DNA from 3 places in the Xanthomonas theicola genome. Region 2 is predicted to be linked to each of the others. Evidence: predicted binding sites of a transcription regulator. Region 2 holds the regulator's gene; each other region holds the start of a gene.

Region 1 (4,665 bases), 1.0 Mb from region 2:
TTGGCGCCCTTCAGCTCGCCGATCGCGGTCAGCGCGCGCACCAGGGCCACGCCGCCGCCCGGGACCACGCCTTCTTCCACCGCCGCGCGGGTCGCGTGCAGGGCGTCTTCGACGCGCGCCTTCTTTTCCTTCATTTCGATTTCGGTCGAGGCGCCGACCTTGATCACCGCCACGCCGCCGGCCAGCTTGGCCACGCGCTCCTGCAGCTTCTCGCGGTCGTAGTCCGACGAGGTCTCTTCGATCTGCGCCTTGATCTGCTTGATGCGCGACTCGATGCCGGTGGTCTCGCCGGCGCCGTCGATGATGGTGGTGTTCTCCTTGGAGACCTGCACCTTCTTGGCGCGGCCCAGGTCCTTGATGGTCGCCTTCTCCAGCGCCAGGCCCACTTCCTCGGAGATCACGGTGCCGCCGGTTAGCACGGCCATGTCTTCCAGCATCGCCTTGCGACGGTCGCCGAAGCCCGGGGCCTTGACCGCCACGACCTTGACGATGCCGCGGATGGTGTTGACCACCAGGGTCGCCAGCGCTTCGCCCTCGACTTCCTCGGCCACGATCAGCAGCGGCTTGCCGGCCTTGGCCACGCCTTCCAGCACGGGCAGCAGGTCGCGTACGTTGGAGATCTTCTTGTCGTGCAGCAGGATGAACGGCTCGTCCAGGTCGGCCGACTGGCTCTGCTGGTTGTTGATGAAGTACGGCGACAGGTAGCCGCGGTCGAACTGCATGCCCTCGACCACGTCCAGCTCGTTGTCCAGGCCCGAGCCTTCCTCGACGGTGATGACGCCTTCCTTGCCAACCTTCTTCATCGCGTCGGCGATGATGTTGCCGATCGACTCGTCGGAGTTGGCCGAGATGGTGCCGACCTGGGCGATCGCCTTGTCGTCGGCGGTGGGCTTGCTGATCTTCTTCAGCTCGGCCACGGCGGCCACGACGGCCTTGTCGATGCCGCGCTTGAGGTCCATCGGGTTCATGCCGGCGGCGACCGCCTTGGACCCTTCGCGGATCAGCGCCTGCGCCAGCACGGTGGCAGTGGTGGTGCCGTCGCCGGCGTTGTCGGAGGTCTTGGACGCGACTTCCTTCACCATCTGCGCGCCCATGTTCTCGAACTTGTCGGCCAGTTCGATTTCCTTGGCGACGGAGACGCCGTCCTTGGTGATGGTCGGGGCGCCGAAGCTCTTCTCGAGCACGACGTTGCGGCCCTTCGGGCCCAGGGTGGCCTTGACGGCGTTGGCGAGGATGTTGACGCCGCGCACCATGCGCGAACGGGCGTCTTCACCGAAACGGATATCTTTGGCAGCCATGTGTGTACTCCGGGATTCGTAATTTGGGATTGGGGATTGGCTGGATGCGGAGTCCGGGGGAGATCGGGGACTGCGGAGCGGAAAGCGCCGCGCCTATCCCCAATTCCCACTCCCGAATCCGCGATCGGGACTTTCTTAGTCCACGATCGCCAGGATGTCGTCTTCGCGCAGCACCTTGTACTCGATGCCTTCGGACTTGTAGCTGGAGCCGGCGTACTGGCCGTAGATGACCTTGTCGCCGACCTTGACCGCCGGGGCGCGGACGCTGCCGTTGTCCAACGGCTTGCCAGCGCCGATGGCCACGATTTCGCCCTTGGTGGACTTCTCCTTGGCCGAATCCGGGATCACGATGCCGCCGGCGGAAATTTCATCGGCTTCGATCGGCTTGACTACGACGCGGTCGTGAAGCGGCTTGATGCTCATTGCGAGAGACCCTCTTTAAGTGATTGATTTGTCTTGGAAAGGCTGGCGATGTTAGCACTCGTCCATGACGACTGCCAGCAGCGCTCGCGAAAAAACCCGGTTCACCGGGATGCGCTTGTTATGGTGCTGGCCGGCGCCCTTTCAAGGGCTGGCCGCAAAAATTTTTCGCCCGGGCATGCCCGACCGAGTCGGGAACTGGTACCCCGATTCCGCAATGCGGTCATACAGGCAGGCTAGCCTCGCAGGACTCCCCTGGTGGGGGAGGGCCATCCGAAGGAGTTGTCGATGAAGCCATCTGCCGTTGCGCGGCCTCTCGCCTGTCTGCTGGCCCTGGCCGGCCACGCCCAGGCTGCCGTGTTCATCAACGAACTGCATTACGACGATGCCAGCGCCGCCGGCGATGCCGGCGAGGGCATGGAGATCGTCGCCACCGCCGGCGAGAGCCTGAGCGGTTATAAGGTGCATCTGTACAACGGCAGCAGCCCCGGCAGCGCCGTCGTCTACGCCACGACCTCGGTGCCGGCCGGCAGCCTGGTCAACTGCGGTGGGCAGGTGCGCATCGCCACGGTCGGCTATGCCAGCAACGGCGTGCAGAACGGTCCCAACGACGGCCTGGCGCTGGTCGACGGCAGCGGCAAGGTGGTGCAGTTCCTCAGTTACGAGGGCGCGATCACCGGCGGCGGCCCGGCCGCCGGAATGGACAGCCAGAACCTGCCGGTCAGCGAGAGCAACACCACCGCGGCGGGCACCTCGTTGCAACTGCGCGGCAACGGCAGCGCCGCGGCCGACTTCAACTGGGCCGGCAGCTCGGCCAGCAGCTTCGGCGCCTGCAACAGCGGCCAGACCTTCAGCGGCGGTGGCAACGCTGCGCCGTCGGTGGCTTCGACCACCCCGGCGCAGGGCGCCAGCAACTTCCCCGCCGCCGGCGACCTGGCGGTGAGCTTCAGCGAGGCGGTGACCCTGGCCAGCGGCGCGTTCGGGTTGAGCTGCAGCCAGTCCGGCACGGTGGCGCTGAGCTACCCCAGCAGCGGCACCCGGTTCGCGATCTCCAGCAACAGCGCACTGGCCGCCGGCGAGAGCTGCAGCCTGAGCATCCTGGCCGCGCGCGTGCGCGACGCCAGCGGCGCGCATCCGGCGCAGGACAGCAGCATCGCCTTCAGTGTCGCCAGCGGCAGCGGCGTCGGCAACTACTACGCGCGGGTCAACACCTCCAGCGCCAGCCAGTTGCGCTGCTCGCTGCACGAGACGATCAAGGGCCACACCGTGTACCCGTACAGCAGCCGCTCCGGCACCAGCACCTGGACCATCCTGGAGATCGCCGACGAGGACCCGAACAATAGCGGGCGCATCCTCGACGCCTACCGCAACCGCAGCTACGCCAAGGTCAGCGACCGCGCCGGCAGCGGCCGCGGGCTGAAGTACAACCGCGAGCACAGCTGGCCGAACTCGCTGGGCTTCGGCTCGGCCAGCGGCGACAAGGGCCTGCCCTACGCGCCGTACACCGACACGCACATGCTGTACCTGACCGACGCCATCTGGAATGCGGACCGCGGCAACAAGCCGTACGCGAACTGCGACAGCAACTGCGGCGAGCGCATCACCGAGGCCAACGCCGGCTTCGGCGGCGGCAGCGGCAGCTATCCGGGCAATTCCAACTGGGTACGCACCCCGGACGGCAACCGCGGCAGCTTCGAGGTGTGGAACCACCGCAAGGGCGACATGGCGCGTGCGGTGATGTACATGGCGATCCGCTACGAAGGCGGCACCGACGCGGCCACCGGGCAATCCGAGCCGGACCTGGAGCTGACCGACGACCGCAGCAAGATCGTGCAGACCTCGGCCTCGCCGGCCTACATGGGCCTGCTGTCGACGCTGATCGCGTGGAGCCAGCAGGACCCGCCCGACGCTGCCGAGCGCGCGCGCAACGAAGTGGTGTACAGCTTCCAGGGCAATCGCAATCCGTTCATCGACCATCCGGCGTGGGCGACCTCCGCGCTGTTCGCCTCGGCCAAGCCGGCCAGCTGCCAGTTGCTCAACTGAGCCCCGTGCCCAGCGCGCCGCTCGGGACGCGCCGGGCCTCGCGCCGGCGCGTTGCAGGCGCTCGCCGGCACAACCGCGGCCGCACCCGCTACCTGGGTGCGGCGCCGCGGCACGCCGCGCCCTCGGTCCGCCGCCGCGGGCCCGTGCGTGCGCGCCCGAACGACGCCCGGCAAAGCCCTGTCGGCGTCCCTATACTGTCGGCCGCATGTCCTCGCCCTCGCTCTGTTTGCTGTTCAGCACCTGCCCCGATCCGGCCAGCGCCGCGCGGATCGCCCAGGTCCTGGTCGCCGAACGGTTGGCCGCGTGCGTGAGCCGGTTGCCCGGCGTGCACGCCACCTATCGCTGGCGGGACGCGGTGGAGCAGGCCGAGGAAGTGCTGCTGCTGATCAAGACCGCCGCCGACCGCGTGCCCGCACTGCAGCGGCGGCTGTGCGAACTGCACCCCTACGACGTCCCCGAACTGATCGAGCTCGAGGTCGCCGACGGCCTGCCCGCCTACCTGCAGTGGGTGCATGCCGAAACCCGTGAGGAACCGTAAGCCAATGGCGTTGCTGCACCGTATCGTCGCTCTGTGCCTGCTGGCCGTGGCCGCCTTCCCCGCCCTGGCGATCAGCGAGAAGGACCTGCTGCCGGTCGACCAGGCGTTCGTGCTGAGCGCGCAGGCGCCCGAGCGCGGGCGCATCGCCCTGCACTGGACGATCGCCAACGGCTATTACCTGTACCGGCACCGGATCGCGGTGCGGGTGGTCGGCGGCTTCAAGGCCAACCCGACCCTGCAACTGCCGGCCGGGCACAAGAAGAACGACCCGTACTTCGGCGCGGTGGAGACCTACCACGACCACCTGAGCGCGGTGCAGAGCGGCGTCGCCGACCCGGGCGTGAGCACCTTGCAGGTAGAGGTGCG
Region 2 (4,665 bases):
GCGTCCGCTCGGCAAGAAGGGCTGAGCGCGCGCTGGGCCGTGCGCAGGGCCGGCACGCAGGCATCGCGACCTGCCTGGCGCTGCGCACCGGCCGGCCGTGCAGGCGGGGCTCGCACCCCCGGCGGGTCCGCCGGCCGCAATGTTCGTCGCTGTGCCGGTGGCGGTTGAAACCGCTCCTACAGGGGCGCCGGATCGATTGGCTTGCGCCCGGCCCGATCCGATTCGGCGCCCGCATGCGTCCTGCCGCGTTCGCCGCGGCTGGCGGTGCGCGCCCAGCCGGCCGGACGCGGCGCGGCAGCCGGTCCGGGCCTGGCCCGGTGCGCCTGCAGCGTCCTCAGCGGGCGCTCTGCAGCAGCCGCTTGGCGGCGGCGCGGGCTTCCCTGCTGACCTCGACCCCGCCCAGCATCCGCGCCAGTTCTTCCTCGCGCTGGCGCGGCGCCAGCAGTTCGACCGCGCTCTGGGTCATGCCCTCGACCGGCGCCTTGCTGACCCGGTAGTGCGCATGACCCTGCGCGGCGACCTGCGGCAGGTGGGTCACGCACAGCACCTGGCGCTGCTCGCCGAGTGCGCGCAGCTTCTTGCCGACGATGTCGGCGACCGCGCCGCCGATGCCCGAGTCCACTTCGTCGAACACCATGGTCGGCACCGCGTCCAGGCCCAGCGCGGCGACTTCGATCGCCAGCGAAATGCGCGACAGCTCGCCGCCGGAGGCGACCTTGCGCAGCGCGCGCGGCGGCTGCCCGGCGTTGGCCGCGACCAGGAACTCGACGCGCTCGGCGCCGGCCGGGTCGGGGCGCGCGGCCTCGTGCGGTTCCAGCTGGATCTCGAAGCGCCCGCCGCCCATGCCCAGTTCGCCGATCAGCGCGGTGGTGGCCTGCGACAACGCCCGCGCCGCGCGCGCGCGGGTGCCGCTGAGCGCGGCCGCGGCGTCGCGCCAGGCCTGCGTGGCACGGACGACCTCCGCATCGAGCGCGTCCAGCCGTTCGCCGGCGCCGCGCAGGCCCTCGACCTCGGCCAGCAGCGCGTCGCGGTGCTGGCCCAGCGTGTCCGCGGTGACCCGATGCTTGCGCGCCAGGTCGTGCAGCCGGCCGAGCTTGCGTTCCATGTCCTCGAATTGCGCAGGGTCCGCTTCCAGGTCGTCGCGGACCCGGTCGACCAGCGCCAGCGCCTCCTCCAGCTGGATCGTGGCGCTGTCGAGCAGCGCCTGGACCTCGGCCAGGCGCGGGTCGTACTCGCCGACCTTGCCGAGTTCGTGGCGGGTCTGCTGCAGCAGTTCCAGCACCGCCGGCGCCTCGTCGCCGTTGAGCCGCTGCGCCGCGCCCTCGCAGGCGCCGATCAGCGCCGAGGCGTGGGCCTGGCGGCGGTGGTTGGCGTCCAGCGCGGCGATCGCGGCCGGAGCGAGGTCCTCGCGCTGCAGTTCGGCCAGCTGGTGTTCGAGGAAGCCGATCCGGTCGGAGACGTCGCCCTGCGCCAGCAGCGTCTCGCGCTCGCCCAGCAGCGCCTGCCAGCGCGCGGCGGCGGCGCGCACCGCGGCGCGTTCGGTCTCGTTGCGGGCGTAGGCGTCGAGCAGGCCGAGCTGGCTGCCGCGCGACAGCAGCGCCTGGTGTTCGTGCTGGCCGTGGATCTCAACCAGGTGTCCGGCCAGTTCGGCCAGCTGTGACAAGGTCACCGGTCGGCCGTTGATCCAGGCGCGCGAACCGCCGTCGGCGCGGATCACCCGGCGCAGCTGGCATTGCGCCTCGTCGTCGAGCTCGTTCTCGCGCAGCCAGGCGCGCGCCGGGGCGGCGTCGGGCACGGCGAACTCGGCCGACAGTTCGGCGCGGTCGGCGCCGTGGCGGACCACCCCGCTGTCGGCGCGCAGCCCGGACAGGAAGCCGAGCGCGTCCACCATCAGCGACTTGCCGGCGCCGGTTTCGCCGGACACCACGGTCATGCCAGGGCCGAATTCCAGTTCGGTACCGCGCACGACGGCGAAATCCTTGATCGAGAGATGTCTGAGCATGGGGGTCGGAATCCGAGGCCGCGCAACGCTAGCACGCGCGGGCAGGTGGGCCAATGGCTTGCCAAGCCGGCATGCAGCCATTATCTAGTGTCCAGTCTCACGGGTTGATTCCATGCGCGCCTCTCCGGTCCATTCCTCGCTCGACCCGCGTGCCCGGCAGCTGCTGCGCACGCTGATCTCGCGCTATATCCGCGACGGCGAACCGGTCGGCTCGCAGACCCTGGCCCGCCACGCCGGGCTGGACGTGAGCCCGGCGACGATCCGCAACATCCTCGCCGACCTGGAGGACGCCGGCCTGCTCAGTTCGCCGCATACCTCGGCCGGGCGCATTCCCACCGCCACCGGCTACCGGGTGTTCGTCGACAGCCTGGTACAGATGCGCCCGCCGGGCGAGGGCGAGGTGGCGCGGCTGCGCGCGGAGATGGCCAGCGCCGCCGGCACCCAGGCGCTGCTCGGCAGCGCCTCGGAGCTGCTGTCGGCGATGACCCATTTCGTCGGCGTGGTCAGCGCGCCCAAGCGCGAGCAGTTCGCGTTCCGGCACATCGACTTCGTGCCGCTGGACGCGCGCCGCGTGCTGGCGATCCTGGTGTTCGCCGACAACGAGGTGCAGAACCGGGTCATCGAGCCGCGCAAGGCCTACGAGCCGGCCGAGCTGGAGCGCGTGGCCAATTACCTGAACGCGCATTTCGCCGGCCGTGCGCTGGCCGACATCCGCGCCAGCCTGGTGCGCGAGCTGCGCCACGCGCGCGACGAGATGGAGCTGCTGCTGGCGCACAGCGTGGAACTGGCCGAGCAGGCGCTGGCGCCGGCCGGCGACGACATGGTGCTGGCCGGGCAGACCAAGCTGATGGGTGTGCAGGACCTCTCGGACCTGGAGCGGCTGCGCGAGCTGTTCGAGATCTTCGCCAGCAAGCGCGAGATCCTGCAGCTGCTCGAGCGCACCATCCGCGCGCCGGGGGTGCGCATCTTCATCGGGGAGGAGACCGGGGTGGTGCCGCTGGAGAGCGTGTCGCTGGTCACCGCGCCCTACCTGGCCGGCGGCCGAGTGCTGGGCGTGCTGGGGGTGATCGGGCCCAAGCGCATGGACTACGACCGGGTGATCCCGCTGGTGCAGATCGCCGCCGACGTGCTGGGCGCGGCGCTGGACCCGACCCCGCCGGCGGAACGCTAGCCGGGCCTGGGGCAGGACGGGCATGGAGCCGCCGGCGCGCACCGTGCCGCCGCTGTGGCCAATCCCCAATCCCCAATCCCGAAGATGCAACACAGCATCTTGAATCCCCCCCGGACGCCCACATAGGTGGTGCGGTAGGGCGGGCGCACCTCCCGCCAGGGAACCGGAAATGAACCAAGACCACCCCGAATTCGATTCTGAACACCTGACCGAGGCCCAGCAACCGTCGACCGATCCGCTGCAGGCGCAGCTCGAGACGCTGCGCAGTGAACTGGCGCTGGTCAAGGCCGATGCGCTGCGCGAGCGCGCCGACCTGGAAAATCAGCGCAAGCGCATCGCCCGCGACGTCGAGCAGGCGCGCAGGTTCGCCAACGAGCGCCTGCTCGGCGACTTGCTGCCGGTGTTCGACAGCCTGGATGCCGGCCTGACCGCCGCCGGCAGTGCGCCCAGCCCGCTGCGCGACGGCCTGGAACTGACCTACAAGCAGTTGCTCAAGGTCGCCGCCGACAACGGCCTGACCCTGCTCGATCCGACCGGGCAGCCGTTCAATCCGGATCATCACCAGGCGATCAGCCAGGCCGAGGCCGAGGGCGTGGCCCCCGGGCACGTGGTGCAGGTGTTCCAGAAGGGGTACCTGCTCAACGAGCGTTTGCTGCGGCCGGCCCTGGTGGTAGTGGCCAAGCACGACTGAGCGCGCCGTGCGATCTGCGCCTGAATCGGGCGCGGCTGCAGCGGAACGCCAATTTGCGGCGATGGCTTGAATGAACTGCGGCCATCCCTATATCCGAACCAGACCCCCGGCAGCGGCCGGACACCAGAAATTTCAGGAGTCATTCCAATGGGCAAGATCATCGGCATCGACCTGGGCACGACCAACTCGTGCGTGGCGATCATGGACGGCGGCAAGGCCCGCGTCATCGAGAATTCCGAGGGCGACCGCACCACGCCTTCGATCGTCGCCTACACCAAGGACGGTGAAGTGCTGGTGGGCGCCTCGGCCAAGCGCCAGGCGGTCACCAATCCGAAGAACACCTTCTACGCGGTGAAGCGGCTGATCGGCCGCAAGTTCACCGACGCCGAGGTGCAGAAGGACATCGGCCTGGTCCCGTACGGCATCGTCCAGCACGACAACGGCGATGCGTGGGTGGCCACCGCCGACGGCCGCAAGCTGGCCTCGCAGGAGATCTCCGCGCAGGTGCTGGAGAAGATGAAGAAGACCGCCGAGGCGTTCCTGGGCGAGGCGGTCACCGAGGCGGTCATCACCGTGCCGGCGTACTTCAACGACAGCCAGCGCCAGGCGACCAAGGACGCCGGCCGCATCGCCGGTCTGGACGTCAAGCGCATCATCAACGAGCCGACCGCCGCGGCGCTGGCCTACGGCCTGGACAAGGGCCAGGGCGGCGACCGCAAGATCGCGGTGTACGACCTGGGCGGCGGCACCTTCGACGTGTCGATCATCGAGATCGCCAATGTCGACGGCGAGAAGCAGTTC
Region 3 (4,665 bases), 1.8 Mb from region 2:
CTGTTGGTGGTCACCCCGTCCAGCGCCGACGACGCGCCGCTGGCGGCGGCGCTGAGCGCGCTGCCGCAGGCCGACCTGGTCCAGCACGATGCGCTGTGGCGCAAGCGCCTGGACGGCTGGCTGCGTTTCGGCGAGCGCTTGGTGCAGGTGCTGTCGGTGCTGCTCGGCGCCGGCGCGGCGCTGGTGGTCGGCAATACCGTGCGACTGGACATCCAGTCGCGGCGCGAGGAGATCGGCGTGCTGCAGTTGCTCGGCGCCAGCGACGGCTTCATCCGCCGCCCGTTCCTGTACCTGGGCGCATGGTACGGCTTCGGCGCCGGGGTGCTGGCGCTGGGCCTGATCGCCGCCTCCGGGATGGCGCTGGGGCCGCCGCTGGCGGAACTGGCCGACAGCTACGGCAGCCATTTCGCGCTGCACGGCCTGGACGCGCTGCATGCCTCGCTGGTGCTGCTCGGCACGCTGTTGCTCGGCTGGCTCGGCGCCTGGCTGGTGACCGGCCACTTCCTGCGCCAGACGCGTCCCACCGACGCCTGAGGCGCGCATGTCCCGGCACGAACTCACGCACCTGATCAGCGACGCCCCGCGGGTGATGGTCGTCGACGGTTCCAAGCTGGTGCGCAAGCTGATCGCCGACGTGCTGCACCGCGAACTGCCGGGCGTGGAGGTGGTCGGCTGCGCCAGCATCGCCAAGGCGCGCGCCGCGCTGGCGGCCGGCCCGGTGAACCTGGTCACCACTTCGCTGGCGTTGCCCGACGGCGACGGCCTGACCCTGGCACGCAGCGTGCGCGAGGCCGTCGGCCAGGCCTATGTGCCGGTGATCGTGGTGTCCGGCGACGCCCAGCAGCACCTTGTCGAACGCCGCTTCACCGAATACGTGACCGACTACTTCGACAAGGCGCTGGGCCACGAGGCGCTGGCGACCTTCATCCGCGGCTACGTGCAACCGCAGCCGGTGGCCGGCGCCACCATCCTCTACGTCGAGGACAGCCGTGTGGTGGCCGAGGCGACCAAGCGCATGCTCGAGCGCCAGGAACTGCACGTGGTGCACGTGCTGGCGGCCGAGGACGCCTTCGCGCTGCTGACCGCCGAATCGCTGGGTCGCACCACCCGCCGCATCGACCTGGTGCTGACCGACGTCACCCTCAAGGGCGAGCTGAACGGGTGCGACGTGGTGCAGCGCATCCGCATCGACTTCGCCTACGGCAAGCGGCGCATGCCGGTGCTGGTGATGACCGGCGACAGCAATCCGCACAACCAGTCCGCGCTGCTGCGTGCCGGCGCCAACGACCTGGTGCAGAAACCGATCGAGGAGCGCCTGCTGGTCACCAAGGTGCTGTTCCAGCTGCGCCTGGCCAAGCTCGACGACAATGCCGTGACTTTCTGAGCGAGTGGCCGGACCTGCAATGAGTAGCGAAGATGAGACCCGGGTGCAACTGGAACCTTCGTGGAAGGCGCGGGTCGGCGACTGGCTGCTGCGCCCGCAGATGCGCGAACTGGCCACGTTGCTGCGTCAGCGCAAGGCCGCCGGCGCGCGCGTGTTCCCGCCCGGACGGCGCATCTTCGCCGCGTTCGAGGCGACCCCGTTCGATCGGGTCGAGGTGGTGATCCTCGGCCAGGACCCCTACCACGGCCTCGGCCAGGCGCACGGGCTGTGTTTCTCGGTGCTGCCCGGGGTGCCGGTGCCGCCGTCGCTGCTGAACATTTACAAGGAGATCGAGGACGACCTGGGCATCCGCCGTCCCGACCATGGCTGCCTGCTGCCCTGGGCGCAGCGCGGGGTGCTGTTGCTCAACGCAGTGCTGACGGTGGAGGAAGGCCGCGCCGGCGCACACCAGGGCAAGGGCTGGGAGGGTTTCACCGACCATGTCGTGGAGACCTTGAACCGCGAACGCGAGGGCCTGGTGTTCCTGTTGTGGGGCAGCTACGCCCAGGCCAAGGGCAAGGTCATCGACACCCGCCGCCACCGCGTGCTGAAGGCGCCGCATCCCTCGCCGCTGTCGGCGCACCGCGGCTTCCTGGGCTGCAAGCACTTCTCCGCCGCCAACGACTACCTGCGCCGCCGCGGCGCCCAGCCGATCGACTGGAGCCTGCCGCCGCGCGCGCTGCTGGACCCGGCCCTGGGTGGCGACTGAACCGCGGTTCGACGGCGGCCCCAGCGGCGCGGCGCGTGTACGAAAATTTCGCGGGGCCAATGTTAGGTTCGGCGTCCGTATCCGGTGATGCCGCCCACCGTTCCAGTGGCTTCCGTTGCAATCCATTTCCTGATGCGAATGTTCCATTAACGGAACACAGGAACTTTTTACTGTACCCAGCAGTCCAGTTAGTTGACTGCTAAGATGAGCCCCTATGACCCAGACCATCCCTGCCACCGCGCTGGTGGCCAACAACCTCCCGATCCCCAGTCCGCTCGGTTCGCTGGATGCCTACATCGGCGCCGTGCACCAGATTCCGGTGCTGACGTCCGACGAGGAACGCGAGCTGGCGATGCGCTACCGCGACCAGGAAGACCTGGATGCGGCCCGTGAACTGGTCCATTCCCACCTGCGCTTCGTGGTCCATGTCGCCCGCGGCTACAACGGCTACGGCCTGCCGCTGGGCGACCTGATCCAGGAAGGCAACATCGGCCTGATGAAGGCGGTCAAGCGCTTCGACCCGGAAATGGGCGTGCGTCTGGTCAGCTTTGCGGTGCACTGGATCCGTGCCGAGATGCACGAATACATCCTGAAGAACTGGCGCATCGTCAAGGTCGCCACGACCAAGGCGCAGCGCAAGCTGTTCTTCAACCTGCGCAAGTCCAAGACCCGCCTGGGCTGGATGAACGCGGCGGAGGTGAGCACGGTCGCCAAGGACCTCAACGTGTCCGAGCGCGAGGTGTTGGAGATGGAGTCGCGTCTGTCCGGGCGCGACATCGGCTTCGATGCGCCGTCCGACGAGGGCGACGATCATGCCCCGCCGTCGCCATCCGCCTACCTGATGGCCAACGAGGAAGACCCTTCGCAGGTCTATGAGCGCGCCGACAGCGAGGACAACCAGTTGCAGCTGCTGCGCGAAGGTCTGGCCGAACTCGATGCGCGGTCGCGCGACATCGTCAAGCGCCGCTGGCTGGACGCGGACAGCAAGATCACGCTGCAGGAGCTGGCCGACGAGTACGGCGTGTCCGCCGAACGCATTCGCCAGATCGAAGCCAGCGCGCTGAAGAAGATGAAGGCATTGTTCGTGGCGTGAGCAACTGCAGTACTGTTCTACTCGGTTGGGAGAAGAACCCTAAAAAAGGCCTTTATTGAAATAGGGGCCTTTTTTTGCAAGCGCGACTTGATGGGTTCTGGGGGAAAGGATGATCAATAGAAATAAGGGCGCCTGAACACCCCCACCCTTTGATGCGTCCTGATGAATTTTCGGCTCGCAACGCGGGTTGATTCGCCCCGGCACGGAACTTTCGGCAGCCATCGCCGCCTTGATCGGCGGTGGCAACCGCGATCTGGGCATGCCACGCGCTCATGCAGGCATGGCTCCGGCTTCCTGCAGCCGCGCCAGGCGCATCAGGTTGTGGCTGGCGACCTTCAAGCCGATCGCCCCCTTCGCCCGTGCCAACCCCATCGTGCGCAAACACTTGCCGCCTTGTTGCGCCAATCGTGCCAAGGCGTGCTCGACGAATGCCCGATCCTTCGCAATGCGATGGTTGCGACGCTGTCGCGCTTCGGACAGTGACTTGCCGCCAACCCCCTGTTGGTGGATGTCCACGCGATCGCCGGCGGCCTTCAGCCTGGCGTCGCGCTCCTTGTGAGCGTGCGCGCTGTCGGCTCGGATCCCCCGTGCCGTGTTGGCCTCCTCGATCAAATCCTCGAAGTGCTGGCTGTCGTGCACGTTCGCGCCGCTCACCTCATGCACACGGACCAAGCCCCAGCGCCGATTCGTGTTGGCGTGAGGCTTGTCGCCGTAAAACGACTTGCCGTGCCTGCTTGTCCAGCGCGCATCCACGTCTTTTTGCGTACGCCGGGCATCGCTCCAATCCTGCGGAACTTCACCCTGCTTGAGGCGCTCGTTCTCTTCGCGTGTGTCGCGCTGGATCGGCGCGCTAACGATGCTCGCGTCGATGACCTGACCGCCGCCGGCGATGTCACCGGCTCGTGCCAACTGCCCGCCAATCGCCGCGCTGCTGTCGCCCATCGCCGCCCTCTCCTTCAGGCGTTCGCGCCACACCCAGGTCGTCTTGGCGTCCGGCACCTTGCCGCTGTTCTCCAGGCCGATAAACCGCATGAAGCTGCGCCGATCAGCAACCGGCCCTCCAGCGCATCGTCGGAAAAACTTGTACAGCTGCTGCAGCAGCAATACCCTCATCATCCCTTCCGCCGGCCACGCCGGGCGACCGCCCTTGGCCTTCGCGCCAAGTCCCAATTTCGCATCCACCGCTCTGGCAATCCCGGTAAAGTCGATGTGCCGCGACAACAGCGCCATCGGGTCATTCATCTGCGCTCGCTTGGCATCGCGTTCCTCGGCTCAGGTGGATTTTGACAGGGGGCAGGGGTTTTTAGAGGTGCCCTAAAGTTGTTACAGGGACAGAACACTAGCGGTAGCAGCGCGTCGAAAGCGCTGCGGACCGCCCCACGCTCGACCATCGCGCCGTGCGCCGCCGCTCAGGCCGAGAGCTGGGCGATCCAGTCCTGC

The links. The regulator HrcA, encoded in region 2, represses chaperone genes, less so after heat shock. The targets are predictions, from matches to a motif close to TTNGCACTCNNNNNNNNNGAGTGCNAA.
Region 1: the regulator HrcA is predicted to act here: its motif matches at 1,773-1,799, upstream of G4Q83_RS16030 (co-chaperone GroES).
Region 3: the regulator HrcA is predicted to act here: its motif matches at 2,309-2,335, upstream of rpoH (RNA polymerase sigma factor RpoH).

What each region holds. Positions count from the first base shown of each region.
Region 1 is NZ_CP049017.1:3,441,225-3,445,889, reverse strand. It holds gene groL (chaperonin GroEL) at 1-1,298, opposite strand, end outside; gene G4Q83_RS16030 (co-chaperone GroES) at 1,434-1,721, opposite strand; gene G4Q83_RS16025 (endonuclease) at 2,007-3,761, shown strand; gene cutA (divalent-cation tolerance protein CutA) at 3,967-4,299, shown strand; gene G4Q83_RS16015 (protein-disulfide reductase DsbD family protein) at 4,304-4,665, shown strand, end outside.
Region 2 is NZ_CP049017.1:2,431,239-2,435,903, reverse strand. It holds gene fur (ferric iron uptake transcriptional regulator) at 1-25, shown strand, start outside; gene recN (DNA repair protein RecN) at 335-2,002, opposite strand; gene hrcA (heat-inducible transcriptional repressor HrcA) at 2,115-3,173, shown strand; gene grpE (nucleotide exchange factor GrpE) at 3,343-3,864, shown strand; gene dnaK (molecular chaperone DnaK) at 4,012-4,665, shown strand, end outside.
Region 3 is NZ_CP049017.1:4,208,617-4,213,281, reverse strand. It holds gene ftsX (permease-like cell division protein FtsX) at 1-534, shown strand, start outside; gene G4Q83_RS19750 (response regulator) at 542-1,384, shown strand; gene ung (uracil-DNA glycosylase) at 1,404-2,132, shown strand; gene rpoH (RNA polymerase sigma factor RpoH) at 2,347-3,225, shown strand; gene G4Q83_RS19735 (IS5 family transposase) at 3,496-4,455, opposite strand; partial or broken gene G4Q83_RS19730 (nuclear transport factor 2 family protein) at 4,635-4,665, opposite strand, start outside.